Regions from separate parts of the Pseudomonas sp. Ost2 genome, predicted to be linked through region 1. Evidence: predicted binding sites of a transcription regulator. Region 1 holds the regulator's gene; each other region holds the start of a gene.
What was found. The regulator FliA, encoded in region 1, starts transcription of late flagellar genes. The targets are predictions, from matches to a motif close to CTAAAGTTTNNNNNNNNNNNGCCGNTAA.
Positions count from the first base shown of each region.

Region 2: a site for FliA is predicted at 5,997-6,024, ahead of KI243_RS03880 (methyl-accepting chemotaxis protein). Genes of this name have one in related genera too.
Region 3: a site for FliA is predicted at 1,524-1,551, ahead of motA (flagellar motor stator protein MotA). Genes of this name have one in related genera too.
Region 4: a site for FliA is predicted at 3,995-4,022, ahead of KI243_RS27035 (methyl-accepting chemotaxis protein). Genes of this name have one in related genera too.

Region 1 is NZ_AP021904.1:5,367,100-5,374,768, forward strand. Features, by position in the region: gene KI243_RS23480 (chemotaxis protein CheA) at 1-1,791, opposite strand, end outside; gene KI243_RS23485 (protein phosphatase CheZ) at 1,806-2,594, opposite strand; gene KI243_RS23490 (chemotaxis response regulator CheY) at 2,617-2,988, opposite strand; gene fliA (RNA polymerase sigma factor FliA) at 3,163-3,903, opposite strand; gene fleN (flagellar synthesis regulator FleN) at 3,900-4,733, opposite strand; gene flhF (flagellar biosynthesis protein FlhF) at 4,855-6,183, opposite strand; gene flhA (flagellar biosynthesis protein FlhA) at 6,195-7,669, opposite strand, start outside.
Region 2 is NZ_AP021904.1:894,288-901,956, reverse strand. Features, by position in the region: gene KI243_RS03905 (hypothetical protein) at 1-899, shown strand, start outside; gene KI243_RS03900 (DUF1428 domain-containing protein) at 1,061-1,414, shown strand; gene KI243_RS03895 (gamma-glutamyltransferase family protein) at 1,536-3,377, shown strand; gene KI243_RS03890 (phospholipid carrier-dependent glycosyltransferase) at 3,487-4,941, shown strand; gene KI243_RS03885 (histidine phosphatase family protein) at 5,011-5,685, opposite strand; gene KI243_RS03880 (methyl-accepting chemotaxis protein) at 6,114-7,669, shown strand, end outside.
Region 3 is NZ_AP021904.1:604,107-611,775, forward strand. Features, by position in the region: gene KI243_RS02635 (HDOD domain-containing protein) at 1-1,408, opposite strand, end outside; gene motA (flagellar motor stator protein MotA) at 1,619-2,470, shown strand; gene motB (flagellar motor protein MotB) at 2,474-3,514, shown strand; gene rsgA (small ribosomal subunit biogenesis GTPase RsgA) at 3,591-4,622, opposite strand; gene orn (oligoribonuclease) at 4,733-5,275, shown strand; gene KI243_RS02660 (trimeric intracellular cation channel family protein) at 5,360-5,974, shown strand; gene KI243_RS02665 (hypothetical protein) at 6,144-7,669, shown strand, end outside.
Region 4 is NZ_AP021904.1:6,116,242-6,123,910, forward strand. Features, by position in the region: gene KI243_RS27020 (alpha/beta hydrolase) at 1-621, opposite strand, end outside; gene KI243_RS27025 (AraC family transcriptional regulator) at 782-1,603, shown strand; gene KI243_RS27030 (DedA family protein) at 1,725-2,336, shown strand; gene KI243_RS27035 (methyl-accepting chemotaxis protein) at 2,301-3,926, opposite strand; gene KI243_RS27040 (PLP-dependent aminotransferase family protein) at 4,665-6,098, shown strand; gene KI243_RS27045 (N-acyl homoserine lactonase family protein) at 6,152-6,973, opposite strand; gene KI243_RS27050 (diiron oxygenase) at 6,987-7,669, opposite strand, start outside.

The DNA of each region.
Region 1 (7,669 bases):
GAGCTGGGCGATCTTGGTCTTCACCACGTCCATGCCCACGCCACGACCGGACACGTCGGAAATCTCGGTCTTGGTCGAGAAGCCCGGGGCGAAGATCAGGTTGAAGCAGTCGGTCTCGCTGAGACGGTCAGCCGCATCCTTGTCCATCAGGCCTTTCTTCACGGCGATGCCGCGCAGCACATCGGCGTCCATGCCCTTGCCGTCATCGGAGATCGACAGCAGGATGTGGTCGCCTTCCTGTTCCGCCGAGAGCACGACCCGACCGCTGCGGGGCTTGCCCATGGCTTCGCGATCGGCCGGCTCTTCGATACCGTGGTCGACCGAGTTGCGCACCAGGTGGACCAGCGGGTCGGCCAGGGCCTCGACAAGGTTCTTGTCGAGGTCGGTCTCTTCACCCACCAGTTCCAGGTTGATCTCTTTCTTCAACTGCCGGGCCAGGTCGCGAACCAGGCGCGGGAAGCGGCCGAAGACTTTCTTGATCGGCTGCATGCGGGTCTTCATCACCGCGGTCTGCAGGTCGGCAGTCACCACGTCGAGGTTGGACACCGCCTTGGACATGGCTTCGTCGCCGCTGTTGAGGCCCAGGCGCACCAGACGGTTACGCACCAGCACCAACTCGCCGACCATGTTCATGATCTCGTCGAGGCGTGCGGTATCGACCCGTACGGTGGTCTCGGCTTCACTGGCTGGCTTTTCCGCCGCCGCTGCCGCCGGAGCCCGCGCGGGGGCAGGCGCAGCAGCAGCAGCAGCAGCGGGCGCAGGCGCTGGCTTGGCCGGCTCGGCCTTGGCTTCCACCTTGGCCGCAGGCGCCGCAGCCGGCTTGGCGGCGGCCGCTGCCGGTGCTGCCACAGCCGCCGTGGTGCCACCCGCCACTTCGGAGAACTTGCCCTTGCCGTGCAACTCGTCGAGCAGGGATTCGAACTCGTGGTCGGTGATCAGGTCGCTGCCCGCTGCCGCCGCGCTATCCGGGGCTTTCGCCGCCGGCGCGGAAGCCGCTGCCGCGTCGAGGGCGTCGACCTTGAACGAACCCTTGCCATGCAACTGGTCGAGCAGGGCTTCGAATTCGTCGTCGGTGATATCGGAGCTTTCCGCCGTCGAGGCCGGTGCGGCCGCCGCGCTCGCCGCTGCGGCGGCTTCGGCGGCAATAGCCTCGGGGGCGAACTGGCCCTTGCCGTGCAACTGATCGAGCAACGACTCGAACTCGGCGTCGGTGATCTCGTCGCTACCCGCTTCGGCGGCGACCGGGGCTGGCGCCGCGGGCGCCTGTGCCTGTTCCTTGACCGCGTTGAGCGAGTCGAGGAGCAGTTCGAATTCATTGTCGGTGATGTCGCCGGAATCGCTTTCGGCGACCGGCTCGACGACCGCTTCCTCCACCACGGCAGCCGGTGCTTCACCAGCAGCGGCCGGCTCCGCCAGGCGCGCCAGGGCGGCCAGCAGTTCCGGGGTGGCCGCGGTGATCGGGCTGCGTTCGCGGACTTCGCCGAACATGCCGTTGACCGCGTCCAGCGCTTCCAGGACCACGTCCATCAGTTCCGAGTCGACGCGACGCTCACCCTTGCGCAGGATGTCGAACACGTTCTCGGCGATGTGACAGCACTCCACCAGCTCGTTGAGCTGGAGGAAGCCGGCGCCCCCTTTTACAGTGTGAAAACCGCGAAAAATGGCATTGAGCAGATCCGCGTCATCCGGGCGGCTTTCCAGCTCGACCAGTTGCTCGGACAGTTGCTCAAGAATCTCGCCGGCCTCAACCAGGAAATCCTGAAGGATCTCTTCATCGGCGCCGAAGCTCATGTGTATGGGTGCTCCTAGAATCCAAGGCTGGAAAGCAAATCGTCGACATCGTCCTGACCGGACATAACGTCTTCACGTTTATCGGCATGAATCTGCGGACCTTCACCCTTTGCCATCTGTTTTTGTGGATCTTTTTCCGCGAGGATGGCTTCGCGGTCATGTTCGATACCCGCAAAACGATCCACCTGGCTGGCCATCAGCACCAGTTTGAGCAGATTGCTTTCGACTTCGGTGACCATCTGCGTGACGCGCTTGATCACCTGGCCGGTAAGGTCCTGGTAATCCTGGGCCAGCAGGATGTCGTTGAGATCGCTCGATACCGCACGGGTCTCCTGCTCGCTGCGCGAAAGGAAACCGTCGACCCGCCGGGCCAGTGCGCGAAACTCTTCGGCACCGACTTCACGCCGCATGAAGCGACCCCAGTCGGCGCTCAGGGCCTTGGCTTCCTCGTTCAGGCCACTGACCCGCGGGGTCGCGCTCTCCACCAGGTCCATGGTGCGATTGGCCGCCGCCTCGGTCAGCCTGACCACATAGGACAGGCGCTCGGTGGCGTCGGTGATCTGCGAAACTTCCTCGGCTTGCGGCATGGTCGGGTCAATCTGGAAATTGACGATCGCACTGTGCAGCTCGCGGGTCAGCTTGCCGACTTCCAGATACAGGCCGCGGTCACGGGTCTGGTTCAGCTCATGGATCATTTGCACCGCATCGCCGAAACGGCCTTTTTCAAGGCTGTCGACCAGTTCACGGGCATGTTTTTTCAGGGTCGATTCAAAATCGCCCAGTGAAGATTCGTTGTGCTCCATAGCGCCCCCGTGGCGGACTTCATCAACCGATGCGTTCGAAGATCTTTTCGATCTTCTCTTTCAGCGCCTGGGCCGTGAATGGTTTGACCACATAGCCGTTGACGCCGGCCTGGGCGGCTTCGATGATCTGCTCGCGCTTGGCTTCGGCCGTGACCATCAGGACCGGCAGGTGCTTGAGCTTTTCATCGGCACGCACGTGGCGCAGCAGGTCGATGCCGGTCATGCCGGGCATGTTCCAGTCGGTGACCAGAAAGTCGATGCTACCGCTGTTGAGGACCGGAATGGCGGTAGTACCGTCATCGGCCTCGACCGTGTTGGTGAACCCGAGGTCACGCAACAGGTTCTTGATGATCCGCCGCATCGTTGAGAAGTCATCAACAATGAGGATTTTCATGTTCTTGTTCAATTCGACCTCCAAGCAGTCTTAAACGCGTTTCAGCACCTGAACGCGCTGTTCAATCAATTCGGCACAACACTCGACTACTGCATGGAAACCACAACCGGCCGAGCCGCCGACACACCGTCAAACGCTGCATCGGTCTCGTTCGCAGTGTCCCCACACTGCCTGTCAACGCGCTCGCCACTCTCCCAAACGCCCCCGCAAGCGGGCCGCGCACTGGCTGTGTAACTGGCTGACTCGCGATTCGCTGACCCCCAGTACCTCACCGATTTCCTTGAGGTTCAGCTCCTCGTCGTAGTACAGCGCCAAGACCAGTCGCTCACGCTCCGGCAAATTGGCAATCGCATCCGCCAGCGCCGCCTGGAAGCGTTCATCCTCCAGATCGCGTGACGGCTCGAGATGAGCACTCGCGCCATCCTCGTGCAGCCCTTCATGCTCGCCGTCCTGCAACAGGTCGTCGAAACTGAACAATCGGCTGCCCAGGGTATCGTTCAAAATCCCGTAATAATCATCGAGACTCAATTGGAGTTCGGCTGCAACCTCGTGATCTTTAGCGTCACGACCGGTTTTCGCTTCAATTGCCCTGATTGCGTCACTGACCATACGGGTATTGCGGTGTACCGAACGGGGTGCCCAGTCGCCCTTGCGGACCTCATCGAGCATCGCGCCGCGAATCCGGATACCGGCATAGGTCTCGAAACTCGCACCTTTGCTGGAGTCATACTTGGTCGAGACTTCCAGCAGGCCGATCATGCCCGCCTGGATCAGGTCCTCGACCTGCACACTGGCCGGCAGCCGCGCCAGCAAGTGATAGGCGATCCGCTTGACCAGAGGCGCATAACGCTCGATCAACTCATACTGGCTGTCACGCGACGACTTGGAATACATGCGATAGCCACTGGCAGTCATAGCACTGGTCCCGCACTCGTCTGATGCACCAGACGTTCGACGAAGAACTCCAGGTGCCCGCGTGGGTTGGCGGGCAACGGCCAGGTGTCGACCTTCTGGGCAATGGCCTTGAACGCCAGGGCGCATTTCGAACGAGGGAACGCTTCGTAGACCGCGCGCTGCTTCTGCACGGCCTTGCGTACGCATTCATCGTAGGGAACGGCACCGACGTATTGTAGGGCTACATCGAGGAAGCGATCCGTGACCTTGGTCAACTTGGCGAACAGATTGCGACCTTCCTGGGGGCTCTGGGCCATGTTGGCCAGCACGCGGAAACGGTTCATGCCGTAGTCGCGGTTGAGCAGCTTGATCAGGGCATAGGCGTCAGTGATCGAGGTCGGCTCGTCGCAGACCACCAGCAGGACTTCCTGGGCCGCGCGGACAAAACTGACTACCGAGTCACCAATACCCGCAGCGGTGTCGATCACCAGCACATCGAGGTTGTCGCCAATATCGCTGAACGCCTGGATCAGGCCGGCATGCTGGGCCGGGCTCAGGTGGACCATGCTCTGGGTGCCGGAGGCGGCCGGCACGATACGGATCCCGCCCGGCCCCTGCAACAGCACATCACGCAACTCACAGCGCCCCTCGACCACGTCGGCCAGGGTGCGTTTGGGGGTCAGCCCCAGCAGGACGTCGACATTCGCCAGCCCCAGGTCGGCGTCCAGCAGCATGACCCGCCGGCCAAGCTCAGCCAGCGCCAGGGACAAGTTCACTGACACGTTAGTCTTCCCGACGCCACCCTTGCCGCCGGTCACCGCGATCACCTGTACGGGATGCATGCTGCCCATGTTCTCTTCTTACCTTGTCTTGCTTAGACGGAAGGCCACATAACTGGCTGCGCGTTCCCGGAGGGAACTAATGCCTGGCAGACCATCGATGTAGGTGCATTGCAACGTCTTCATGATTACCTCAACCCACTCGTTTGGACGGGCTGTGGTAGATGTCAGCGAACATATCGGCCATGGCCTCTTCGCTGGGTTCTTCCTGCATTTGCACACTGACTGCGCGGCTCACCAGCTGGTGGCGGCGCGGCAAATGCAGATCGTCCGGAATCCTTGGACCATCGGTCAGATAGGCCACCGGCAATTCGTGGCTGATGGCCAGGCTCAGCACTTCGCCGAGACTCGCCGTTTCATCCAGTTTAGTCAGGATGCAGCCAGCCAGCCCGCAGCGCTTGTAGCTGTGGTAGGCGGCGGTCAACACCTGTTTCTGGCTGGTCGTGGCCAGGACCAGGTAATTCTTGGCCTTGATCCCGCGTCCGGCCAGGCTTTCCAGTTGCATGCGCAGCGCCGGGTCGCTGGCCTGCAGGCCGGCGGTATCGATCAGCACGACGCGCTTGCGCAGCAGCGGATCGAGGGCTTGCGCCAGGGACTGGCCCGGGTCGACGTGGGTCACGGGTACGTTGAGGATCCGCCCCAGGGTCTTGAGCTGTTCCTGGGCACCGATACGGAAGCTGTCCATGCTGACCAGGGCGATGTTCTGCGCACCGTACTTGAGCACGTAGCGCGCCGCCAGCTTGGCCAGCGTGGTGGTCTTGCCCATGCCGGCCGGACCGACCATGGCTATGACCCCGCCCTCTTCCAAGGGTTCGATCTCGGGAGTGACGATCATCCGGGCCAGGTGCGCCAGCAGCATACGCCAGGCCTGACGCGGCTCTTCGATGCCGGTGATCAGTGCCAGCAGGTCGCGCGACAGCGGGCCGGACAGGCCGACACGCTGCAGGCGGCGCCAGAGGTTGGCCTGCGCCGGCTGGCTGCCTTGCAACTGGTTCCAGGCCAGGGAGCCGAGCTGGACTTCCAGCAGCTCGCGCAGGCCGTTGAGCTCGAAACGCATCGAATCGAAGACCCGCTGGTCCACCGCCGGGGCCGCCGCGACAGGCGCCGGGGCCGGGCGACGCGGCTCGTCGAAAGTCGGTTCGATCAGCGGCTCGGCAGCGGTCAGCGGCAGGCCGGCGAACAACTGGCGATTGGTGGTCGCATCGCTCTCGCCCTCGCTGCGCAGGCTCAGTTCGGCCTGGGCGGTGACGATCCGCGACTGGGTCTTGCGCAGCTCGTCCTCGAGCTCCATGTTCGGTACACGCGGCGCCAGGGCCGAGAGCTTGTAGTCCAGGGCAGCCGTCAGCTCGACACCGCCCGCGATGCGGCGGTTGCCGATGATGGCCGCGTCCGAGCCCAGCTCATCACGAACCAGCTTCATGGCCTGACGCATATCGGCGGCGAAAAAACGCTTAACTTGCATAACCCACTACCTCAGCCGTTGGGCCCTACTGTCGCAACGATGGTGACTTGCTTGTTGTCCGGAATTTCCTGGTAGGCCAAGACATGCAGACTTGGTACCGCCAGGCGTCCGAACCGCGAAAGCATCGCGCGAACCGGACCGGCCACCAGCAGGATCACCGGCTGCCCTTGCATCTCTTGGCGCTGGGCGGCGTCGATCAGTGAACGCTGGAGTTTTTCGGCCATGCTCGGTTCCAGGAGAACCCCCTCTTCCGAGCCTTGTCCGGCCTTCTGCAGACTATTGAGCAATATTTGTTCCAACCTTGGTTCCAAGGTGATCACAGGCAGCTCGGAGTCAAGCCCTACAATGCTTTGGACGATTGCGCGAGACAAGCCGACACGCACTGCCGCCACCAGAGCGGCAGTATCTTGACTCTTGGCGGCATTGTTTGCGATGGCTTCGGCAATGCTGCGGATATCGCGTACCGGCACGTGTTCGGCCAGCAGGCACTGCAGCACCTTGAGCAGGTGCGACAGGGAAATGATGCCCGGCACCAGCTCTTCGGCCAGCTTCGGCGAGCCCTTGGCCAGCAGTTGCATGAGCTGCTGGACTTCTTCGTGGCCGATCAGCTCGCTGGAGTGCTTGTAGAGAATCTGGTTGAGGTGCGTCGCCACCACCGTGCTGGCGTCCACTACGGTGTAGCCCAGCGACTGCGCCTGGGCGCGCTGGCTGATCTCGATCCAGACCGCCTCCAGGCCGAAAGCCGGGTCCTTGGCGGTAATGCCGTTGAGGGTGCCGTAGACCTGGCCCGGGTTGATCGCCAGTTCGCGATCCGGGTAGATCTCCGCTTCGGCCAGGGTCACGCCCATCAGGGTCAGGCGATACGCACTGGGCGCCAGGTCGAGGTTGTCACGAATATGCACAGTCGGCATCAGGAAGCCGAGATCCTGGGACAGCTTCTTGCGCACGCCCTTGATCCGTGCCAGCAATTGCCCGCCCTGGTTGCGGTCCACCAGCGGAATCAGGCGATAACCCACTTCCAGGCCGATCATGTCGATCGGCGTGACGTCATCCCAGCCCAGCTCTTTGGTTTCCATGGCGCGGGCCGGCGACGGCAGGAGCTCCTGCTGGCGCTGCACTTCGGCCAGGGCCTGGACCTTGACCACGTTCTGCTTTTTCCACAGCAGGTAAGCCGCGCCACCTGCCACCAGCGCCAGGCTGAGGAAGGAAAAGTGCGGCATGCCCGGCACCAGGCCCATCACCGCCATCAGGCCGGCGGCCACGCCGAGGGCCTTGGGCGAGGCGAACATCTGCCGGTTGATCTGCTTGCCCATGTCTTCCGAGCCGGAAGCACGGGTCACCATGATGGCCGCTGCTGTGGATAACAACAGTGATGGCAACTGCGCCACTAAACCGTCACCGATGGTCAGCAGGGCGTAGACCTTGCCGGCGTCGGCAAACGACATGTTGTGCTGGAAGATACCGACCGCCATGCCGCCGATCAGGT
Region 2 (7,669 bases), 2.9 Mb from region 1:
TCAAACTCGGCGACAAGATCGGCGAAGCCCTCGGCAAGGGCGGCCTGGTGGACTTCCTCGGCCTGGACAAGACCCTGCCCGAGATCTGGGGCAAGACCGGCACCCAGGCGCCGAACTTCGAGTTCCGCGTCAGCGACCTGCCGGCGGATGTCAAAGCCAAGATCAGCACCGCCCTGGATGCGGTCCCCGACAGCAAGTACGACGGCATCGCCGAGCTGTTCGGCGACGGTGATGGCGCCAAGGCCGCCGCCGACAATGTCACCGACGGCCTGACCACTCACCTGGACGATGCCCTCTCGGCCGCCGGCGGCGCCAAGCTCAGCGCCTCGAAGGCCGCGAAGATCGCCGGTTCGGTGATCAAGGTGCTGGGCCCGGCCACGGATATCGTCGGCGGCTTTGCCGATATCGTGCTCGGTGCGTTCACCATCAAGAGCGGCGTGGAGACCAACGACCCGCTGTCCAAGGCGGCCGGCGGCCTGCAGGTCGCCGGCGGTGCCTTCGGCGCCTCGGCGGGGGTACTCGGCGCGGCGGCGCTGTTTGGCGCCGGTTCCGCGGCGGCGCTGACCGGCCCGTTCTTCCTGGTCGGCGTGGTGCTGGCGGTGGTCGGCGGGATCGTCGGCTACTTCGTCGACCACAACAAGAAACAGAAGGCTTCCGAGAAGGAAAACGACTGGTACCGCGAACTCGCCGGTGACGGGGTGCTGCAGGACAACTGGGCCGACAAGGTCGAATACGCCCACTACTCGATCCACCATTACGGCGGTCGCGAAGCACCGACCGACGACAGCCTGTTCCGCTTCCAGGACAGCGAATGGGAACACTTCGACCAGACCCCGCAGAAGGGCGGCTCGTCCAGCAACCGCCTGGATGACGACCTGCATGTGGACTACGGCGACTAGCGCAGGGGATCGCAGGTCCGGGCACTGGCACAACCGCCGGTCGGCCTGGCCGGCATCGAGTGAATGGCGGTGTCGATTCCGCCAGCAGCGGATCGACTAACCCACAGATCGACCGTTATCGGGTCGACCTCGATTCACTCACGCCAGTCAGGAGACTGATCATGTCCTATGTCGATGGTTTTGTAGCCGCCGTACCTACCGCCAACCGCGAGCGCTTTCGCCAGCATGCCGAAAGCGCCGCGGTCCTGTTCAAGGAGTTCGGCGCACTGAGCGTCGTCGAGTGCTGGGGCGATGATGTCCCGCCCGGCAAGCTGACTTCCTTCCCCCTGGCGGTCAAGCTCAAGGAAGACGAGACCGTGGTGTTTTCCTGGATCGTCTGGCCCTCGCGGGAAGTCCGCGACGCCGGGATGCAGAAAGTGATGAACGATCCCCGCCTGCAACCGGACGTCAACCCCATGCCGTTTGACGGCCAGCGGATGATCTTCGGCGGGTTCCGGATCATCGTCAGCGCCTGACGACAGTCCCACCGCTGTCGTCAGATGGCGGTGGGAACGCGGCACCCGCCGGCCCCCGTGTTGTTCCAGCCTCCCGGCACGCTCTATAGTGCCAGGCACGTCCAAGGCAGGAGCCTACGCAGTGCACTCCAGAATTTTCACCCGTCGCGTCTATCTTCGTACTCTTTCTTCCCTGGCCATCGCCCTTTCGCTTGCCTCCTGCAACGCACCGCCCGCCACGACCGCCACCGCCCTGCCCGATGCGCCGGAGATCGGCACGGGCTATCGCACCGGCATGGTCACCCAGCATGCGACCCGGCATATGGCCGCCGCCGCCAACCCGCTGGCGGCTGAAGCCGGACGGGAAATCCTGCGCCAGGGCGGCTCCGCCGTGGACGCCGCCATCGCGATGCAGGCCGTACTGACCCTGGTCGAACCCCAGGCCACCGGTATCGGCGGCGGCGCCTTCATCATGGTCTGGGACGGCCAGCGCGTACACGCCTATGACGGTCGCGAAACCGCGCCGGCCGGCGCGACCGAGAAACTGTTCCTCAACCCCGATGGAACGCCGATGGCATTTACCCAGGCCCAGATCGGCGGCCGCTCGGTGGGCACGCCCGGGGTGATGCGCGCCCTCGAACTGGCCCACCGCAACAATGGCCGGCTGCCCTGGGCCCAGCTGTTCGAGCCGGCGATCCGCCTGGCCGAGCAGGGTTTCCCGATTTCGCCGCGTCTGCACAAGCAGATCGCCGCCAGTTCGTTCCTGCCGAAATCCCCAGCCATGGCGGCCTATTTCCTCAACGCCGACGGCAGCCCGAAAGCCGTCGGCACGATCCTGAAGAATCCGCCCCTGGCGGCCGTGCTCAGGCGCATCGCCAATGAGGGCAGCGACGCCCTCTATAAAGGCCCGATCGCCCGGGAGATGGTCGCGGCGGTCAACGGCAGCGCCAACCCCGGCAGCCTGTCGCTGGCCGACCTGCAGGGCTACCAGGCCAAGGAACGCACGCCGATCTGTTCGGACTACAAGCGCTGGAAACTCTGCGGCATGCCGCCACCGTCCTCCGGCGCCATTGCCATCGCGCAGATCTTCGGCACCTTGCAGGCGCTGGAGGCCCGGGACAGGCAATGGGCGTTGCCAGCCCTGGCCCCGCAGAAAAGCGCATCGGCCGCCGGTCTCGAACCGCGTCCGCAAGCCGTGCACCTGATCGCCGAGGCCGAGCGCCTGGCCTATGCCGACCGTGGCCTGTACGTCGCCGACAGCGACTTTGTCCCGGTGCCGGTGGCCGGCCTGATCGATCCGACCTACCTCGCCCGACGCGCCGCACTGGTCGGCGAACGCAGCCTGGGCAAGGCCGAACCCGGCGTCCCCGCCGGACTCCAGGTCGCCCTCGCCCCGGACCGTTCGCCTCCGCGCATCTCCACCTCGCAGATCGTCGCGGTGGATGACCAGGGTGGCGCCGTGTCGATGACCACCACTGTGGAAAGCTCGTTCGGTTCGCACCTGATGGTCGAGGGTTTCATCCTCAACAACCAGTTGACCGACTTCTCGTTCATCCCCAGCGAAGACGGCAAGCCGGTGGCCAACCGTGTCGAGCCCGGCAAGCGCCCGCGCTCGTCGATGGCACCGACACTGGTGTTCGACCGCCAGGGTGGCGAGTTCCTCGGCACGGTCGGCTCCCCGGGCGGTTCGCAGATCATCGAGTATGTTGCCAAGACCCTGGTCGGCCTGCTGGACTGGAACCTCGACCCGCAGGCGGCGATCAACCTGCCCAACTTCGGCAGCCGCAATGGTCCCACCGAACTGGAGCAGGGCCTGTTCTCCCCGCGCTTGATCGATGCGCTCAAGCACCAGGGCCACGAGATCGGCGAGCTGGAGATGACCAGCGGCACCCAGGCGATCATGCGCGTGCGCGATGCGCGGGGCGCCAGTTCGTGGGCCGGTGGTGCCGATCCACGGCGCGAGGGCGCGGCGCTGGGGGATTGAACAAACCCGATCTTCCGCACAGTCGTTCACAATTTATTAAGAACTCCCTCCGTATAGTGACCGGTTATCTGGATGCCCTCGGGCTCAATTTCCTTTAGCCGGTATCACCATGCGAACAACACGCCCCGCTCTCCTGCTGTTCCTGCTTGGCTGTCTAGTGTTCTTCTTTGCCCTGGGCAACCATGAACTGCAGGGTTCCACCGAATCCCGGGTCGCCGGGATCGCCATGGAAATGCACCTGAACAACGACTGGGTCACCCCGCGCCTGCTGGGCGAGCCGTTCCTGGAGAAGCCGCCCCTGAGCCTGTGGCTGGACGCCAGCGCCATCCGCCTGTTTGGCGGCACGCCATTGGCGGTGCGGCTGGCCTCGGCCTTCGCCGGGCTGTTCACGGTGCTGGCGCTGTACGGGTTCATGCGCAAGATCGGCCGACCGACGCTACTGGCGTGGAGCGCCGCGGCGATGCTCGCGACCATGGCCAGCTACCTGGGCAATGCGCGCCAGGTCGGTGAGGACGCGATCCTCAGCCTGGGCGTGGCGTTGGCGCTGTTCGCCTTTTTCCATGCCGGCCGGCGACAGCAGGAACAGGCGGGAACCCTGGGCAACTGGCTGGTGTTCGTCGTTGGCATCGCCATCGCGACCCTCAGCAAGGGCGTGCTCGGGCTGGCGCTGCCGGGTATCGTGATTTTCGTCTACCTGGTCAGCGAGAGCCTGATCGACAAGCGCTTCACCTTCGGCAACTGGCTACGTCCGGCGGTGTTCACCCTGGTCGGGCTGATCCCGTTGCTGATCTGGCTGACCCTGCTCTACCGCCAGGACGGCCTGCAAGCGGTCGGTGAGGTGCTGTGGGCCAACAGCGTCGGCCGTTTCAGTGGTTCCTTCACTGCCGCCGGGCACTACGAGCCGTTCTATTACTACTTCACCAAGCTGCCGGAAGCCTTCCTGCCCTGGAACCTGCTGGTCTACCTGGGCCTCTGGCATTTGCGCAAGGAGCTGGTGCGCCACCGCCACCTGCTGTTCGCCAGCGTCTGGATCCTGACCCAGTTCACCCTGCTGACCCTGGCCTCGAGCAAGCGCATGGTCTACATGGTGTCCATGGCACCGGCCGCGGCCATCATCGCCGCCGAATACAGCGGGGTGATCCTCGACTGGCTGCGCCGCCGTTCCGCTGGCTCGGCGCTCAGCCGCGGCCTGGTCGAGTACCGCCGCCCCCTGGCGACGGGACTGCTGGCCGTCGTGGTCTGCGCTTACCTGGTGGTCGCCTGGCGGGCACCTCTCGCCGACCGCACCACTTCCTTCAAGCCGGTGACCGACCAGGTCATCGCCCTGCAGTCCGGCGGCAAGCAGGTGGCGCTGTATCAACCGGACGAACGCCTCGCCTCGACGGTCTTCTATACCGGGCGCCAGCAGCAGGTGGTCCAGACCCAGGCCGAGCTGGATGCCTTCCTGGCAGCCTCGCCGGACAACGTGGCCGTGGCCCAGAACCAGGAGCCGGACGCGTCGCACACGATCCTGGCGACCGTCACCATCGGCGGCAAGCGCACCTACTACTTCTACACCCGCTGAAGCGAACGCCAGGCATAAAAAAACGGCGCCCCTTGGGCGCCGTTTTTTATTGGATCGGGTCGCGACCACTCACGGCTTGAACACCTGCGGCCAATCCGAAGCTTCGATAAAGCCCATCACTCGCGGGGCTTCGCTCGTCGAGTTTTCCGTGATGAACAAGGCGGCGCCATAACCGAGGGAAGGCATGGAGAGCTTCATCGACTGCTCCAGGGCATTCATGCACTCGCTGTGGGTGACCAGGATCAGGTTGCGCCCTGGCACCTTGAAGCGGCGCACATCGCGCAGCATGGTCTTGCGGCAGTTGAACAGCCAGTCCTGCGTGCTGCTGGCCTGGTTGAACATATAGAATGAGCTCTGCACCGCCCGGGTCAACGGACTGTTGTAGATATCCGCCCTGGCCAGTCCGAGCTTTTCAAAGCGGGCGCCAAGGCCCACCGCCACATCGCGCGCGCGATCGGTGATACCGTCCTGGCCGTCCAGGCAAGGCGCCTTGGAACGATCGCAGCGCTCGACATGGCGCACCAGCACGACCATCTCGCCCTTGGCCCAACCGGCAGTCAACGCCGCCGCGCTGCTGGCACCGTGACGGGCAAGATCGGTAATGGTCGCCGGGCGCAGGATGAACAGCGTCAGGGGAATGACAAATAACGCGGAAAGCAGCACAACCAGGGTATTTTTATATTTGGCGAAACGGCTCAGTTCGAACGAACGCCTGATCCCGCTATACGTCAGTCTTGATTCCACGTTGAGGTGGCCCCCACGGCAAACGCTGGTTGAGTAAACGATGTCGGTGACCCTACAGGGCAAAAATGACAGCCGAGCATCGGGCGTCACTGCCACTGGAGAAACCGCTCGAATACCGCGCTGCACCGATCCGAACGCAGAGACTAGGTCCGCAGAAGTCGCCCTCTGGTGAAAGGAATGTGAAAAATTCCTTAAGCCCGCGGTGCGGTTTCCCGCCGGCAAAAACACCGCCACGAGCCCGGGATCCGGGCACAGCGGAGATTCGCCATCTCGCACTACACTTCGTGAAACAACAGCTCACGAGAAAAACCTTTCAGCTATCGGCCCTGCCGCCGATACAGCCCCTACGGACAAATTCAGCTGGCACCAAGAACAACACCTTCCAGCCACCCGACGAGCAAGCAACACAACGTTCCTGGAGGAATTCAATGAATAGCTGGTTTGGAAATATCAGCGTCAACCTGAAACTGGGCCTGGGCTTCGGCCTGGTTCTGGTGCTTACCACCATCCTGGCCCTGACCGGCTGGACCAGCCTGGGCGGCCTGATCGACCGTAGCAACTGGATGAGCGACATCACCCAGCTCAATGCCTCGCTGACCAAACTGCGCGTAGCCCGCTTGCAGTACATGCTCACCAACGGCGACGAGACCGCCGCACAGAACGTGCAGGTCAACCTCGATGCCTTTATCGCCCAGCAGCAGAAGCTGATCGGCAGCTTCAAGAGCCCGGAAAACCTCAAGCTGCTCAATGAGCAGGCGACGATCATCAGCAACTACCAGCAGTCGCTGAACAAGATGCGCGACGCCTATCGCACCGCTGCCGGCGCTCGCCAGACCATGGGCGACAATGCCGAGGTCATTCAGAAACTGATCTCCACGATCCACGACAACGTCCTGAACATGGCACCGGGCGACGAGGGACGCTTCGAGCGTTTCCAGGCCATCACCCACGCCAAGGAACAGTTCCAGCTGACGCGCTACGAAGTGCGTGGCTATACCGGCAACAGTAACCCGGATACCGAACAGAAGGCTGTCAACCAGCTGAATGAAGCGATTGCCGGCCTGAAACAACTCCAGCAGCAATTCAACAGCAGCCAGCAGAACGAGCTGCAAAAACTGGAGACGGCCCTGGGCAACTACCGCGTCGCCGTGCAGGCCTATAAAACGGCGAACAGTGCCGCCATCCAGGCCCGCAAGGAAATGACCGACCAGGGCAATGACATCGTCGCCCGCAGCGACGATCTCTATCAGATCCAGCTGGACCGTCGTGACAGCGAAAGCGCCCGGGCCCGCAGCCTGCAACTGGGCAGCACCCTGCTCGCCCTGCTGTTCGGCATCCTGGCCGCCGTGGTCATCACCCGCCAGATCACCCGGCCGATCCGCGAGACCCTCGGGGTGGTGGAACGCATCGCCTCCGGCGACCTGACGCAGAACCTGGTCGTCACCCGCCGTGACGAACTGGGCGTGCTGCAACAGGGCATCCAGCGCATGGGCAGCACCTTGCGCGACCTGATCAGCGGCATTCGCGACGGCGTTACCCAGATCGCCAGCGCCGCCGAAGAGCTGTCGGCCGTGACCGAGCAGACCAGCGCCGGGGTCAACAGCCAGAAGATCGAAACCGACCAGGTCGCCACGGCCATGCACGAAATGACCGCCACCGTGCAGGAAGTCGCGCGCAATGCCGAAGAAGCCTCTCTCGCGGCCGCCGCGGCGGATGGCGAAGCCCGTGAAGGCGATCGGGTGGTCGGCGAAGCCATCGCCCAGATCGAACGCCTCGCCACCGAGGTGGTGCGTTCGACCGAAGCCATGACCGTGCTGCAACAGGAAAGCGACAAGATCGGCAGCGTCATGGACGTGATCAAGGCCGTAGCCGAGCAGACCAACCTGCTGGCGCTCAACGCCGCCATCGAAGCGGCCCGAGCCGGTGAAGCCGGGCGTGGTTTTGCCGTGGTGGCCGACGAAGTGCGTGGCCTGGCCCAGCGCAC
Region 3 (7,669 bases), 2.6 Mb from region 1:
CATTGTTGCTCAACGAACGCAGCAGCAAGTGCTCGCCGGGGAACTGGGCCCGCAGGTTGCCGGGCAGGAGAGCGGAGAACTGGGCATTGTTGGCCGGCGTCAGGCGGATCTGCGCCGGCTGGCTCAGCAGGCGCTGCAAGACGGTGCTCTGGGCAACCTGGAAGATCAGGTTGGCGGCTTCCCTGGGCAGGCCGGCGATCTGGTTGACCCGCAATGCGCTATGGCTGCGGTCGGCCATCAGGATCATCACGCGGCGCATGCCGCAGGCCACCAGGGCGTCGCGAGCGACGGTGGTCAGGTGCATGGCATTGGTGAAGCGACCGGGCTCGGCCAGCAGCTGTGCGCAGTGTTTGCGCCAGGTGCCCAGCGCCTCGGCGGTGGGGGCCGGGGCCGGCAGCAGTCCGGCATGCACGCGGCGGACATGCCAGGGCCAGATCAGGGCTTCGGCCGGGTGCCAGAGGTCTTCCATCGAATGCTGGTTGGCACTCTGGGCCGCCTGCTGGTGGATCTGTTGCTGCAACTCATCCATCGGCTGTTGCAGGTAGAGGCTCGACAGCAGTTGCCAGCGCAGGCAGTGCGGGCTGTCCCAGGCCTGTTGCGCGGCCAGGGCCAGGCCGTTGGCCAGCAGCACGGTATTGGCGGGCTGGTTCAGCCAGCGGCGCAGAGCCGGATCGGCATCCAGCCGCTGTTGCTGGTGCAGCCGGTCATCGCTGTCGCGGGCGATATGCAGCACCCTGGCGAGGGTGCGCTGTTCGGTGAGCAGCAGTTGATAACCCTGGGTCACCCACACCGGCAGGCGCCAGACATCGGCCAGCCCCTGGCACAGCTCCAGCAGGCGGATGCCGAACAGTTCCCGTTCGACGGCGGCGGCCGGTTCGTGCTTGTGCAGCACCCGCAGCTCCCAGTTTTCGAGGAGCTTCGGATGGGTCAGTGCCAGAGGCCACAAGGGCGAGAGAAACAGCAGGCTGCCCCAGTGGATGTCCTGCCAGAGTCGCGCCAGGCGCGCGGCGAACAGGCCGTTGGCCTGCTGGCTGGCGTGCTGGCTGATCAACTGCAACTGTCGCAGGGCCACCGGGATTTCTTCCGGTGGTCGCGCCGGCAGGCGTTCGAGCAGTTCTTCGGTGCGCTTGAGGCCCAGGCGATTGATCGCCACCTCGAGGTTCTCGGCCGGCTCGGTCATGCTGCCGTGAGTGTGGTGGTTGGCTTCGCAGATCACGCTCAGCGCCAGCGCGGGGCTGTCCTGCATCAGCTCGGCGATATCGCGCAGCGAGCTGCGGTTGTCGCGGATGGCCCGGCAGACGCGGTCGTGACTGTCCTGGGGGACGGGTAAACGCACGCCTTGCAGCAGCTTGATCCAGCCCTGCAGCGTGTCGGGTTTCTGCGTGGAGACAGTCGTTTCGTTAGCCATATTCGAGCGCGGTCATCATCACTGTTAACAGGCCCGTAAAGGGCTGGGCAGGCGCTGCGCAATCGACCGGAGTTGCTGGCACATGGCCGGTTTTCTGGCTTTTCGCCTGAACTGGCTATAGTCTGGCGCAGATTCGCCGATAAGGAGAAGAAGAGATTTATTAACTTCCGAATATGACCTTGAACCCGACTCAGTAAGTGCTCTCTACCTATGGCTAAAATTATCGGCATCATCGTCGTATTCGCGAGCGTGCTCGGCGGGTACGTGCTTTCCCACGGCAAGATTGCCGCCCTGATCCAGCCCTTCGAGGTGATGATCATCGGTGGCGCGGCCTTCGGTGCGTTCCTGCAGGCCAACCCCGGCTACATGACCATGCACGTGGTCAAGAAATCCCTGGGCATGTTCAGTTCGCGCTTTACCCACACTTTCTATCTCGAGGTGCTGGGCCTGATCTACGAGATCCTCAACAAGAGCCGCCGCGAAGGCATGATGGCGATTGAAGGGGATATCGAAGACGCCGCCGCCAGCCCGATCTTCGCCAAGTACCCGGCCGTGCTCAAAGACGAGCGCATGACCGCCTACATCTGCGATTACCTGCGCATCATGTCCTCCGGCAACATGGCTCCCCATGAGCTGGAAGGCCTGTTCGACATGGAGCTGTTCTCCATGAAGGAAGAGCTGGAGCATCCGGCCCATGCGGTGACCGGCATCGCCGACGCCATGCCCGGCTTCGGTATCGTCGCGGCGGTACTGGGGATCGTGGTGACCATGGCTTCCCTGGGCGAAGGCGACCAGAAGTCCATCGGCCTGCACGTGGGGGCGGCCCTGGTAGGTACCTTCTTCGGTATTCTCGCCGCCTACGGTTTCTTCGGTCCCCTGGCGACTTCCCTGACCCACGACGCCAAGGAAGAGCTGAATATCTACGAAGCGATCAAGGCCTCCCTGGTGGCCTCGGCTTCGGGCATGCCGCCTTCGCTGGCGGTGGAGTTCGGGCGCAAGGTCCTGTATCCGAAGCACCGTCCCAGCTTCGCCGAGCTGGAACAAGCGGTTCGCGGTCGCTGAGTCATGGAAAACAATCAGCCGATCATTATCAAGCGCGTCAAGCGCTTTGCCGGCGGGCATCATGGTGGCGCCTGGAAAATCGCCTTCGCCGACTTCGCGACGGCGATGATGGCGTTCTTCCTGGTGCTGTGGTTGCTGTCTACGGCGACCCCGGAACAGAAGATCGCCATCGCCGGCTATTTCAAGGACCCGATCGGCTTCTCCGAGAGCGGCACGCCCTACATCATCGACCTGGGCGGTTCGCCGGTGCTGGCGCCGGACAAGACCCTCAATCCGGAAGTCAAATCCCAGCCGCAACCGGACAAGGTCACGGTCGACACCGACCAGGTCGAGAGCATGGCCGAACAGGTCGAGAAAGAGCGCCTGGAGTTGCTGCTGCAGGAGTTGCACAAGAAGGTCGACGAGAGCCCTGAGCTGCAGAAGTTCAAGGATCAGATCCAGTTCGAGATCACCCCGGACGGCCTGCGTATCCAGATCATGGACGCGGAAAACCGGCCGATGTTCGACTCCGGCAGTGCGCGCCTGAAGCCTTACTTCGAAGACATCCTGCTGGCCATGGCCGACACCATCAAGGCGGTGCCGAACAAGATCAGTATCAGCGGTCATACCGATGCCAAGCCGTACGCAGGCTCCGGTGACTTCGGTAACTGGGAACTGTCGGCCAACCGCGCCAACGCGGCCCGTCGGGCACTGGTGGCGGGGACCTATCCGGACACGCAAGTGGCGCGGGTGGTGGGTTATGCTTCGTCGTCGCTGTTCGACAAAGCCAACCCGTTCAACCCGGTCAACCGTCGCATCGATATCGTCGTGCTGACCAAGAAGGCGCAGAAGGCCATCGAGGGCGAACAGGGTGCCGATGACGACAAGCCCGCCCCGGTCCCGACTCCGGGCCAGGGCGCGCCGGGCGAAGTGCCGGCCGACCCGAATGCGTTGCCGGCGGACAAGCAGCCGCTGCCCGCCCATGAGGTGCGACAGCGCTTGAACATCTTCGAGGACGGTGTCTTGAAGATGGACGAACCGGGCAAGCCGAAGACCGGCTCATGAGCCGATAAACAACAAGGCCGCGATTATCGCGGCCTTGTTGTTTGGGTGGTGTTTCAGTCATTTGGGGCGACAGAGGTCAATAGCTGTCCTGCGGCAGGCTGGCGATGATCGAGCGGTAGCTGTTCATCCGCTGTTGCTGCACGCGGCCGTCTTCCAGGGCCTTGAGCAGCGCGCAGCCGGGCTCGCGATCATGCTTGCAGTCGCGGAAGCGGCAGGTGCCGATCAGGTCGTTGAACTCGATAAAACCCGCCTCGACGTCGGCACGGCTGACGTGTCCCAGGCCGAATTCGCGGATCCCCGGGGAGTCGATCAGTTCACCGCCGCCGGGGAAGTGGAACAGCCGCGCGGTGGTGGTGGTATGGGTGCCCTGACCGGACAGTTCGGAGAGCGGGCCGACGCGGGTGTCCACTTCGGGCAGCAGGCTGTTGACCAGCGAGGACTTGCCGACCCCGGACTGGCCGACAAACACGCTGATGCGCCCGTCCAGTTGTTGTTGCAACTGCTCCATGCCGTTGCCGTGATGGGCCGAGACTTCCAGCACCGGATAACCCAGCGTGCGATACACCGCCAGCAGTGCGTTCAGGGCCGGGGCATTCTGCTCGTCGATCAGGTCGAACTTGTTCAGCAGCAGCAACGGCCGGATGCCAGCATGCTCGGCCGCCACCAGGTAGCGGTCGATCAGGTTGGCATGGGGTTCGGGCAGCGGTGCGAAGACGATCACGATCATGTCGACGTTGGCGGCCACCGGCTTGAGCTGGCCACGGCTGTCCGGGCGCTTCAGTTCGGTGGTGCGCGGCAGTTGCGCGACGATCACGCCAATACCCTGGTTGCCGGCACGCCAGACCACCCGGTCGCCGGTCACCAGCGCCGGCAGGTTGGCCCGCAGATGGCAGCGGAATACCTGGCCCTTGAGCTCGCCTTCCAGTGCCTCGACTTCGACCTGCACGCCGAAGTGGGCGATCACCAGGCCCGTCTGCTCGGCGCCCAGGTCGCCGCCTTCCAGTGCCTCGACGGCCTGGGATTCGCGTTTGGCGGCGCGTGCGGCGCGTTCGCCCTGGATCTTTTCGATGCGCCAGTTCTGGCGGCGGTTGAGCTGGCGTTTGGCCATGGGTGTTCCGTGTCGTTGAATCGGCGGGGAGGGGCAAGCGGTCGCGAGTTTAGCACGCCCGGCAAGCGCGGCCTGCGCTAAACTGTGCGGCTACGCCGAGGAGCCAACCCATGCAAAACCCACAGAATCTGATCTGGATTGACCTGGAGATGACCGGCCTGAACCCGGACACCGACGTCATCATCGAAATGGCGACCATCGTCACCGACAGCAACCTCAACACCCTGGCCGAAGGCCCGGTGATCGCGATCCATCACAGCGATGAAGTGCTGGCCGGCATGGACGAGTGGAACACCCGTCAGCACGGCGGTTCGGGCCTGACCCAGCGCGTGCGCGAGAGCCGCATCAGCATGGCCGAGGCCGAGGCGCAGACCATCGCCTTCCTGGAACAGTGGGTGCCCAGGGGCAAGTCGCCGATCTGCGGCAACAGTATCTGCCAGGATCGCCGCTTTCTCGCCCGCCATATGAAGGCACTGGAAAACTATTTCCACTACCGCAACCTGGACGTGTCGACCCTCAAGGAACTGGCCGCGCGCTGGGCGCCGCACGTGCGTGACAGTTTCCAGAAGGGCAGCACGCACCTGGCGCTGGACGATATCCGTGAGTCGATCGCCGAGCTGCAGCACTACCGCAAGCATTTCATCAAGTTCTGATCCGCAGCGGTGCCTGCCGCGCTGCGCTCTTTTGGGGCGCGGCGCAAGTCAGTAGACTGCGGGCCTTCTCCTGCCCGGATCGCCATCATGCTGCTGATGCTCTACCTCGTCGCCATTACCGCTGAAGCCATGACCGGCGCATTGTCTGCCGGACGGCGTGGCATGGACTGGTTCGGCGTGGTGCTGATCGCCTGCGTCACCGCGCTTGGCGGCGGTTCGGTGCGCGACGTCCTGCTGGGGCATTACCCGCTGACCTGGGTCAAGCATCCGGAGTACCTGGTACTGACTTCGGTCGCGGCCCTGGTGACGGTGTTCATCGCGCCGCTGATGCGTCACTTGCGCTCGCTGTTCCTGGTGCTCGACGCCCTGGGCCTGGTGGCCTTCACCCTGATCGGGTGCATGACCGCCCTGGAAATGGGCCAGGGCATGATGGTGGCTTCGGTCAGCGGAGTGATCACCGGGGTGTTTGGCGGGGTGCTGCGGGATATCTTCTGCAACGATATTCCCCTGGTCTTTCGCCGCGAGCTCTATGCCAGCGTCTCGTTCGCCGCCGCCTGGTGTTTCCTCGGTTGTACTTATTGGCAACTGCCCAATGAACAGGCGATTCTGATCACGCTTTTTGGTGGCTTTCTGCTACGCCTGTTGGCAATTCGCTTTCACTGGGAAATGCCGAAGTTCGTCTATAACGACGAAGCCTAGTGGGCCTATATATCTATAGTTTGAAACCTTATTGTTGATCCGATCGGACAGGGTCCGATCAACAAATTGCGTTTTTCTTTTGAAAAGGACAACGAGTAGCCTTGTGACTCATAAGTAGTAATAAGGATATTACGATGTCTGAGTCTTTTCTGTCCGCTTGTCTCCCTCCGTGCCTGATCGGGCGGGATGGGGTTCTTGTATGAACAGACTGTTGTTCGATTATGGCTCGAATCGCTACGAAATATCGGGTGACGCATTGAGCCAGGATGACCTGGCGTACCTCGCTGAAACTCAACGTGTCCTGGAAAAATATAAAGTCTGTTTTCCCGAGCTGTATCTGCAAGGCAAGGAAATACATGCCACGCAAGGTGGCAAGAGCTATCTCCTGGGAACAATCCATACCCAGGGAGCGGATGAACAACGAATTATCTATCCCTGCTTTCGGGAAGAGTTCGTATTTGATTTTCTTCGCGATATGTCGTCCTTTTCTTTGTGGCGTGACCTGGATGGCGAGTTGGCGGCTTCTTACCCTCTGCTCAAGTCGGCGTTGATAAGGGAGGGGGTTGCCGAAGAGCATCGGATCAACTGGGTATTGACCCGGGACTTTATCGCGATGGTCACTCCGGCGGGCGAGAACTCCAGCGTTAAAAAACAAGAGCTGGATTTTTTGAACGGGCTGCTTTCTCTCCAGCAGGTCGGGGCCGCACAGGCGAAGATGCGACGCTTGCAAGGTGTGAACCTGGCGAATCCGCCGGCAACGGATAGCGCATCGGGTCCGGGAAGTCGTCGCAAGCGTGCCATTGAGCACACATTGAATCTGCTGGTGGGTGACGATGTTGCCGATGTCAGACTCTATCAGGTGGTCGCGGCGCAAAGTCCGGATTCCGCTGCCAGTATGCGTCTTGTTTCGAAGTACTACACACAATGGAAAGGGCGTATCAATACCCGGCAGGAATTTGCCAATTTCCTCCTGGCGATCAATCTCGGCTCAATGCCACCTTCGCTGTTTACCGGGTTCCATCAATTAGGCGCCTTGAGACAGCGACGCGTGACACAGGTCCTGCTCACGCTACCCAACGAAGGCTCTCCGGAGTGGCGGAGGATGCTGCTCAATATTCATGGCGAGTTCGATCAGTTCAGGCAGCGGGCGCTGGGTCGCATACTCAAGCCGGGGGGCCGCAGTTACCTCGAGTTGGGGGCCGACTATTCAATCAGCAATAACGACCTGGTCATAAAATATTCCGCGGCGGCGGCGCCAGGTGTCGAATTTGACGGAGTCGTCAATGTCATCGCCCACGGTCAGGATATAGAGCGACGCGTGTCCGGTTATCCGGAAAAGGTTGCGGGCTGGCTGCACGACAACCTGCTCGCCAATTATGGCGCGACAGGGTTCAGGAAATTGAAGGTGATCAATTTTCAGTCCTGCCATATTCCTGATGTGCTGGCGAAGCACATTACCTGTCTTTTCCTGGAAAGGTCGTCGGTGTTTTTTGAACCGGATCGAATTCCCAATTTACTGATCATCTCCAGTCCGCGATCGCCGCTGGTATTGACGTCGCAGCTGCTACTCGGTCGTGCCCTGTCGAGTCTGTGGCAGGAGCAGCACTTTGTTTTTCCCGGGCATGTGCTCAAGGCGTTCAGGCACCTGATCGATAACTCTTCGGGTATTCAGGTGGCGATCAGCGAGAATTTTCA
Region 4 (7,669 bases), 750 kb from region 1:
ATCACCCGACGGCTCCTTCAGCGCCGCCTCGGCGATCGGACGCTGGGTCGCGGCCATCAGCGCGGCCTCTTTGGCCGGGACGTCAGCGGCAAACTGGGCGGGGAATTTGTCCTGCTGGATAAACAGGTCGACGGTGCCGTTTTTCAGTTGGACCGGCGGTGCCAGGGTCGGGCCGAGGGTACCACCCGGGTAGCGACCGGAGAGCTCGACGGCGGTCTCGCCTTTTTCCGGGGCGAAGGCCGCGACATAGACCAGGGCCTTGACGTTGGACTGGCCATGGACCGCGTTGGAAATCACCGAACCACCGTAGGAATGGCCGACCAGGATCACCGGGCCCGCTGTGTGTTCGACGATATCGGCCACGTAGTCCGAATCGCTCTTCACACTGTGCAGCGGGTTGGCGACAGCGATGACCGGATACCCCTTGGCCTGCAGGCGGGCAATCACCCCGTTCCAGCTGGACGACTCGGCAAAGGCGCCGTGCACCAGGACCACGGTGGCTTTCTTGCCGGGTTCCGTGGCAGCCGAGGCTGAAGCCGCCCAGCCCAGCGACAGGGCGCCGGCAGCGATGGCAACAGCGGCGAACAGTTTCGAGACAGCAGAGAGACGGGACGTTTGCATCGGTGTTTCCTCGTGCTTGAAGTGGATTATCCGCCGGAAGCGGCGGCGTCCAGGTCGCTGAACGTGGCGCCATGATGGGCAAAACCGATTTACGAATGGCGCCTTTTTGTCGATGATATGCGACAGATCGTCTAAACCTGTCTTGAAAGAGATTGACCCCATGGATCGCCTGTCGACCTTGCTCACCCACTTCGGCATCGCCGCCGACACCTTTCACAGCGGCTTCCTGCGGGGCAAGGCCGAGCTCGACGGCGCACAGCCGCGCGGGCATGTACATCTGCTCAAGAGCGGTCGCGTCAACCTGGAGGCCGGGGGCAAGGTGCTGCGGATCGAAGAGCCCAGCCTGATCCTGATTCCCCGTCCACTGCCTCATCGCCTGATCGCCAGCGAGGCCGATGCCGCCGAACTGGTGTGCGCCGCGCTGCGTTTCGACGGCGGTATCGACAATCCCTTGTCCGTGGCCTTGTCCGACACCATCGTGATGCCGCTCGCGGCGGTGCCCATGCTCGAGGGCACGCTGGAGTGGCTGTTCGACGAGGCCTTCGCCGAGCACTGTGGCCGGGAAGCGGTGATGAACCGCCTGTTCGAGCTGATGGTGATCCAGTTCCTGCGTCACATGATGGCCTACCACAGCATGACCACCGGGATGATGTCGGGTCTGGCCGACCTGCGCCTGGCACGGGCCATGACCATGATGCACAACCGGCCCGAGCGGCCCTGGACCGTGGCCGAACTGGCGCTGGAGTCGAACATGTCGCGGGCCAGTTTCGCCGCGCATTTTCACAAGGTGGTCGGCCAGACTCCGGCAGACTATGTCCTGAGCTGGCGCGTGAGCCTGGCGCAGAAGCGCCTGCGCGAAGGCCGGCCGATTGCGCTGATCGCCGATGAGGTCGGTTACGAAAGCCCGTCGGCGTTGGCCCGGGCGTTTCGTCGCAAGATCGGCGAAAGCCCGCGGGAATGGCTGGCACGCCAGTCAGCCTGAATAAAAACCGCCGCCAGGGCATTCCGGCAGGCACTTTCGCCCACCGGGTCGATCAGACCCAACAGGCGCCTCGCCCCCGGCAAGGCAAACCAGCGACCGCGACAAGGATCAACAGCCGCCCATGTTCGAACACATCGACTTCACCTACCTGCTCGCCACCTACGGCTACTGGGCCATCTTCATCGGTTGCCTGCTGGAGGGTGAAAGCATCCTGATCCTCGGTGGCATGGCGGCCCATCAACAGGTATTGCAGCTGATGCCGGTGATCTTCTGGGCCAGCCTGGGCGGCATGCTCGGCGATCAGTTGCTGTTCTGGACCGGGCGTTATTTCGGCGCCCGCCTGTTGCCGCACCTGCATCGCCAGCAGGCGGCAATCGACCGGGTCACCGGGCTGATCGCGCGCTATCCGCTGGCCTCGGTGTTTTCCGTGCGTTTCCTGTATGGCATGCGCCTGGTGGGCCCGCTGGTGATCGGCGCCAGCGGCCTGTCGCCGCTGCGCTTCAGTCTGATCAACCTGCTCGGCGCGGTGGTCTGGGCCAGCCTCTTCGCCTCCGGCGGCTACTGGGCCGGCGAATTCCTGGAACAGATGCTCGGCAACCTCAAGCCCTACCGCCTGCCCATCGTCATCGGCGTGGTGCTGCTGATGGCGGGCATCGCGCTGATCCGGCACCTGCGGAGCCAGCGCAAGGCCCGCCAGTCAGACGCGAAACTGCCCCACCATCCCCCGCAGTGAATTGGCCAACTGCGACAGCTCGTGGCTGGAGGCGCTGGTCTGGTCGGCGCCGGTAGCCGAACGCAGCGACAGGTCGCGGATATTCACCAGGTTGCGGTCCACTTCACGGGCGACCTGGGCCTGCTCCTCGGCGGCACTGGCGATCACCAGGTTGCGCTCATGGATCTGGTGCACCGAGCTGGTAATGGTCTGCAAGGCGTCGCCCGCCCGTTCGGCCAGGACCAGGGTACTGGCGGCGCGGCGGGAACTGGCCTGCATCGAATCCAGGGCCTGGGTCGAGCCGTTGCGCATACCCTGGACCATCTGCTCGATTTCCTGGGTCGATTGCTGGGTGCGATGGGCCAGGGCACGCACTTCGTCCGCCACCACGGCAAAGCCGCGTCCGCTCTCGCCGGCACGGGCTGCCTCGATGGCGGCGTTGAGCGCCAGCAGGTTGGTCTGTTCGGCAATCGCCCGGATCACATCGAGCACCTTGCCGATGTCCTGGGACCGGGCGGCCAGTGACTGCACCAGCTCCCCGGTATGCGCCACTTCACCGGCCAGGGCGTTGATCGCCTCGACCGTTTCGCCGACCCGCTCCTGGCCCAGCCGCGCCGAGTCGCTGGACTCACGGGTGGCCTCGGAAGTGGACACGGCATTGCGCGCGACCTCCTCCACGGCGGTAGTCATTTCGGTGACGGCGGTGGCCGCCTGCTCGATTTCGTTGTTCTGTTGCTGCATATCGCGGGTGCTGCCGAGGGTCACCGCGTTCAACTCGTCTGCCGCCGTCGCCAGTTGCGCCGCGGAACCGCTGATACCCTGCAAGGTGTTGCGCAGGGTCTGTTGCATGGTCGCCAGGGCTTCGAGCAGGCGGCTCACTTCATCGTTGCCACGGGCTTCGATGGTCTGGGTCAGGTCGCCACGCGCCACGTTCTGCGCGGCGCTCAGGGCCTCGCCCAACGGCTTGACGATACTGCGGGTCAGCAGCATCGCCAGGACCACGGTGGCCAGGGCCGCCAGCACGATAAACAGGCTGACGATCATCCGCGACCCCGTGTAATACGCCTCGGATTTCAGGCTCTCGGCCGCAACCTGCTTGCTGAACAGGTCTGCCAGGTCGGTGAGCTGCTTGCCCGAACCATCGACCACGGTTTTCATGTCCACCAGCAGCAGCTTGATCAACTCATCCCGTCGCCCCTGTTCCGCCAGGGTGAACGACTGGGCGATACCGGAACGGTAAGCGGCGAAGGTCGACTTGAACTGGTCATACAACACCTTGGCTTCCGGCGTGGTGACCAGCTTGTCGTAGGCATTGATCTTGTCGCTCAGTTCCTTGTCCCGCGTGTCCATCTGGCCGCGGTACACGGCAACGTTCTTCGGATCCGGATCGAGGGCCATGCGCAGGGAGATGGTGCGGATGCGCAGCATGATCTCGCGAATCTCGTCACCGCCTCGAATACTCGGCAGCCATTGGGTTTCAACCGCCACTTCGCTGTCGCGGATACTCGACATCTTCTCCAGGGCGAACACCCCGAGCAAGGCCACCAGCAAGGCAATCAGGGCAAACCCGAGCGCTGCGCGGGGCGCGATATTCAATTGACGAAGAAACATGACGGCAGCCTTTTCTTGTAGGGATCCGAAGAGGAACGGCGTCGGCACAGGCACCGACGACTGGCAGGCTATCGGCAAGTTGTATGACAACTTGAACACGCTGTCGGGAAAAACAAGGCCGTGTGCCATCAATGAGCTATTGTGCTGCAAGGCCAACTCGATCTTGGGGCCAGGCTCTTGAGACCAGGGTGCGCGGGGATTAAGTGAAACATTGCTTTTCCATCGGCCACAAAAAACCCGCCGAAGCGGGTTTTTTGTTGACCATTACGACATCCTGTCGTCGACCGTCCTGGCCTGGGCCAATCTTCCATGACTCTGTGCACATCCTTGCGCAGCAGCGATGGGTAAAGATTAAGCCCCGCGGCAAAGGCGCAACAGAGGAGATCTCGGTGTCCGTCTGTAAGCCTTTCGCCATATCCCCACCGGCCCGCGCACAAGCCACGGCCAACCGGCTGACGCCCATCCCCCGCTCGGCCCAACAACAGGTGATCATCGGGTCGGAGACGGGCCATCACGCCTGATGGCCTGCCAGCTTGTAAAGTCCCCGGAGACTGCGACGCCACGCGGCCCCGCAGAAACTCCCCGCGTACCTGACCAGGAGGGTAGCCCCATGGATAGGTGATGCCCCACGGTTGTGTGCCAAGAACCTCCCCCCACCTTCCTGCATCACGGGTCCGCCTGCAAATACGCCGTTCGCCTTACAGTCATGACTTCAGTGATGCGATTTCGATGGTCAATATGAACTCGCCTCCTCTCTACCGCCAACTCGCCAATCACTACCTCAACGCGATTCAGGCAGGAACCCTGAAAACCGGTGAGCGTTTCCCATCCATTCGCCTGATGATGGAAAAACACGCCATCAGTCTCTCCACCGCCGTCCAGATCTGTCGCCAGCTGGAAGACTACGGTGTCCTGGAAGCCCGTCCCCGCTCCGGAAACTTCATTCGCCAACCCGCCAGGCCCATTGCGCTGGCCGCCGACAGCGAACCACTGCTGCCCCTGGATACCAGCCACTATGTCGGTATCCACGAGCAGGTCTCGGCAGTCGTCAAGGCCAGCCAGCAGGCTTCGATCCAGGTCAACCTCGCCAGTGCCTACTGCGGTGCGCAGATCTACCCGCTCAAGGTACTCCAGGACCATATGATCAAGGCCCTGCGCCAGGACCCGCAATTGATCGGCAGTCCGTCCCCGGCCTGCGGCGCCCGCCCGTTGCGCGACTTGCTGGCCCGCCGGGCGCTGGGCTCGAAGATCAGCGTCACCGCCGACAAGATCGTCATCACCAACGGGGCCACGGAAGCCATCAACCTGGCCCTGCGTGCCGTGACCCAGCCGGGGGATATCGTCGCGGTGGAGTCACCGACGTTCTACGGACTCCTGCAGATTCTCGAAAGCCTGAGCCTGCGGGTACTGGAAGTGCCCACCACGGCCAAGACCGGGATCAACCTGTTCGCCCTCGAACAGTTGCTCCAGGGTTCGGAGCGGATCAAGGCGCTGATCGTCATTCCCAACCTGCACAATCCCCTGGGCAGCGTGATGCCCGATGCGCACAAGGCGTTGCTGGTGCAACTGTGCTCGGACTACGACACGGTGCTGATCGAGGACGATACCTACTCCGACCTGGCGGATACCGAGCAGCCGTTGTCGGCCCTGAAAAGCTGGGACCGCAACGACAACCTGATCTATTGCGCGTCCCTGAACAAGACGCTCGCTCCCGGCCTGCGCCTGGGCTGGATCGCCGCCGGCAAATGGCACGACCGGGTCGAGATGCTCAAGCACACCCAGTCGCGCAACTGCGAAATGTTGCCGCAGCTGGCGGTGGATGCCTTTATGAAAACACCGTCCTATGAGCGTTACCTGCGCAGGCTGCGCGGGCAGTTGACGATGCAGAGAAAACAGATGAGCGCGGCGATCGCGCAATACTTCCCGGCGGGCACGCAGATCACCAACCCCAAGGGCGGCACCCTGCTGTGGGTGGAGTTGCCCCAGGGCCATTCGTCCCTGGAGCTGTTCCACCAGGCGTTGCAGCAAGGGATCTACATATCGCCTGGAATGATCTTCTCCAACTCGCGAAGCTTCGATCACTTCATCCGCATCGGCTGTGGAACGCCTTATTCACCGCGCATTGAAAATGCAGTGGCCACCCTGGGGCGCCTGATTGCGCGACAAGGCTGAACGCGGTGTGCCGGAGAGGTCTCCCGGTCACCCGCAGACCTTCCCGGCATCCCTTACATCCGGTCTACCGGATGCTCGTGCAGGCAGATGATGTGCGGGTCGTTCTGCCAATGGGGGAAGCGTTGGGCAATCAGCGGGTCGTGTCCCGGAATGACATGGTCCTCGCCATCCACCAGGCCGTCGATGGTCGCGAAGGCTTCGAGGGTCTGGGCCATGTCATCGAGAATCGGGAACGGGCTGCGCAAACGGATATTGGCCCACAGGTGCGCCGCGTCGGAAGCCAGTACCACCCAGCCACGCTGGGTCCGCACGCGCACCACCTGGCTGCCCGGCGTGTGACCACCCACCGCGTGGATCGTCACGCCCGGCACGATCTCCACGGTGCCGCGATGCAGGCGCAGGCGCCCTTCGAACAGCGGCGGGATCGCCGACATCACATCGTCCACTTCGTAGGTCTTGTTGATCGTATGGTGGGTCATCTTCGGCCCGGTGCAGAAACGCAGCTCTTCCTCCTGCAGGTGAATCACGGCCTTGGGAAACAACCCCAGGTTGCCGGCATGATCCCAGTGCAGGTGCGTCAGGATCAGCGTTTCGACCCGGGCCGGATCGATACCCAGTTGCTGCAACGACTCCTCCGGCAAACGGTACATCTCACGATTGCGGCGATCGGCCGTGGCCGGCTGGAAACAGGTGTCCACGACCACCACGTGCTGGTCGTTGCGGATCACCCAGAAGTAGTAATCCAGCGGCATCGGCGCATTGGGATCACCGCAGCAGGCGTCGTAGAGAAAGTTCTCCCGCGCGGTACGCTGGGAGTTGGCGCCGACGCGGATGGCGAAGACTTCATAGACCGGGGACAGCGATGGATTCGACATGCGACTGCTCTCCTCAGGCCGGTTGCGCGGCAGGCGCCGCCTTGACGGTGGAACTGAAGTCGAAGTCCATGTCGGCGGTGATGCCCAGGTCCTCGGCCAGTCGATACAGGCCGCTATAGTCACGCATGATCGCGCTGCCACGGCTGGCCTCGCGGGTGTCGCCGATGATCACGTCGACATCGGCCACGCCGAGCTGCGTCAGGATCGCCTCCCACATCGAATAGTCCTGGGCGACAAAGGCATTGAGCGCCTCGGGCAAGGTCTGTACGAAGAAACGGCGCTTCTCGGCGTCCATATGTTCGTACATCACTTTCGCCACCTCGGCGAGCACCTTGCTGTGGGCGTATTCGTCACGGTTGTGCAGCTCGGCGACCCGGCGGTTCTGCGGCTGGATGCTCTGGTCGTCGGCGAGCATGTCCAGGTAGGCGTTGACGCTGATCTCGGCGACCACCGCAAAGGTGATCGCGGCCAGGTCCCGTTGCCAGGCATGGGGCAGTTGCGCGCACAGCGCCTGCAGGCGCAGGTAGGTGACGGAAGGCGGCAGGTCGAGGTCCTGTTCGAGGTTGCGGTCGGCCTTGCTGCGCTGGATCGCCCGCAGGTGCATGAGCGTGTGGTAGTGCTCGTCGATCAGGGTCTGCTGCATGGCTTCGCGAAAGTGCCAGTCGTCCTTGCCCAGGTACTGGTTGGCGATGACGC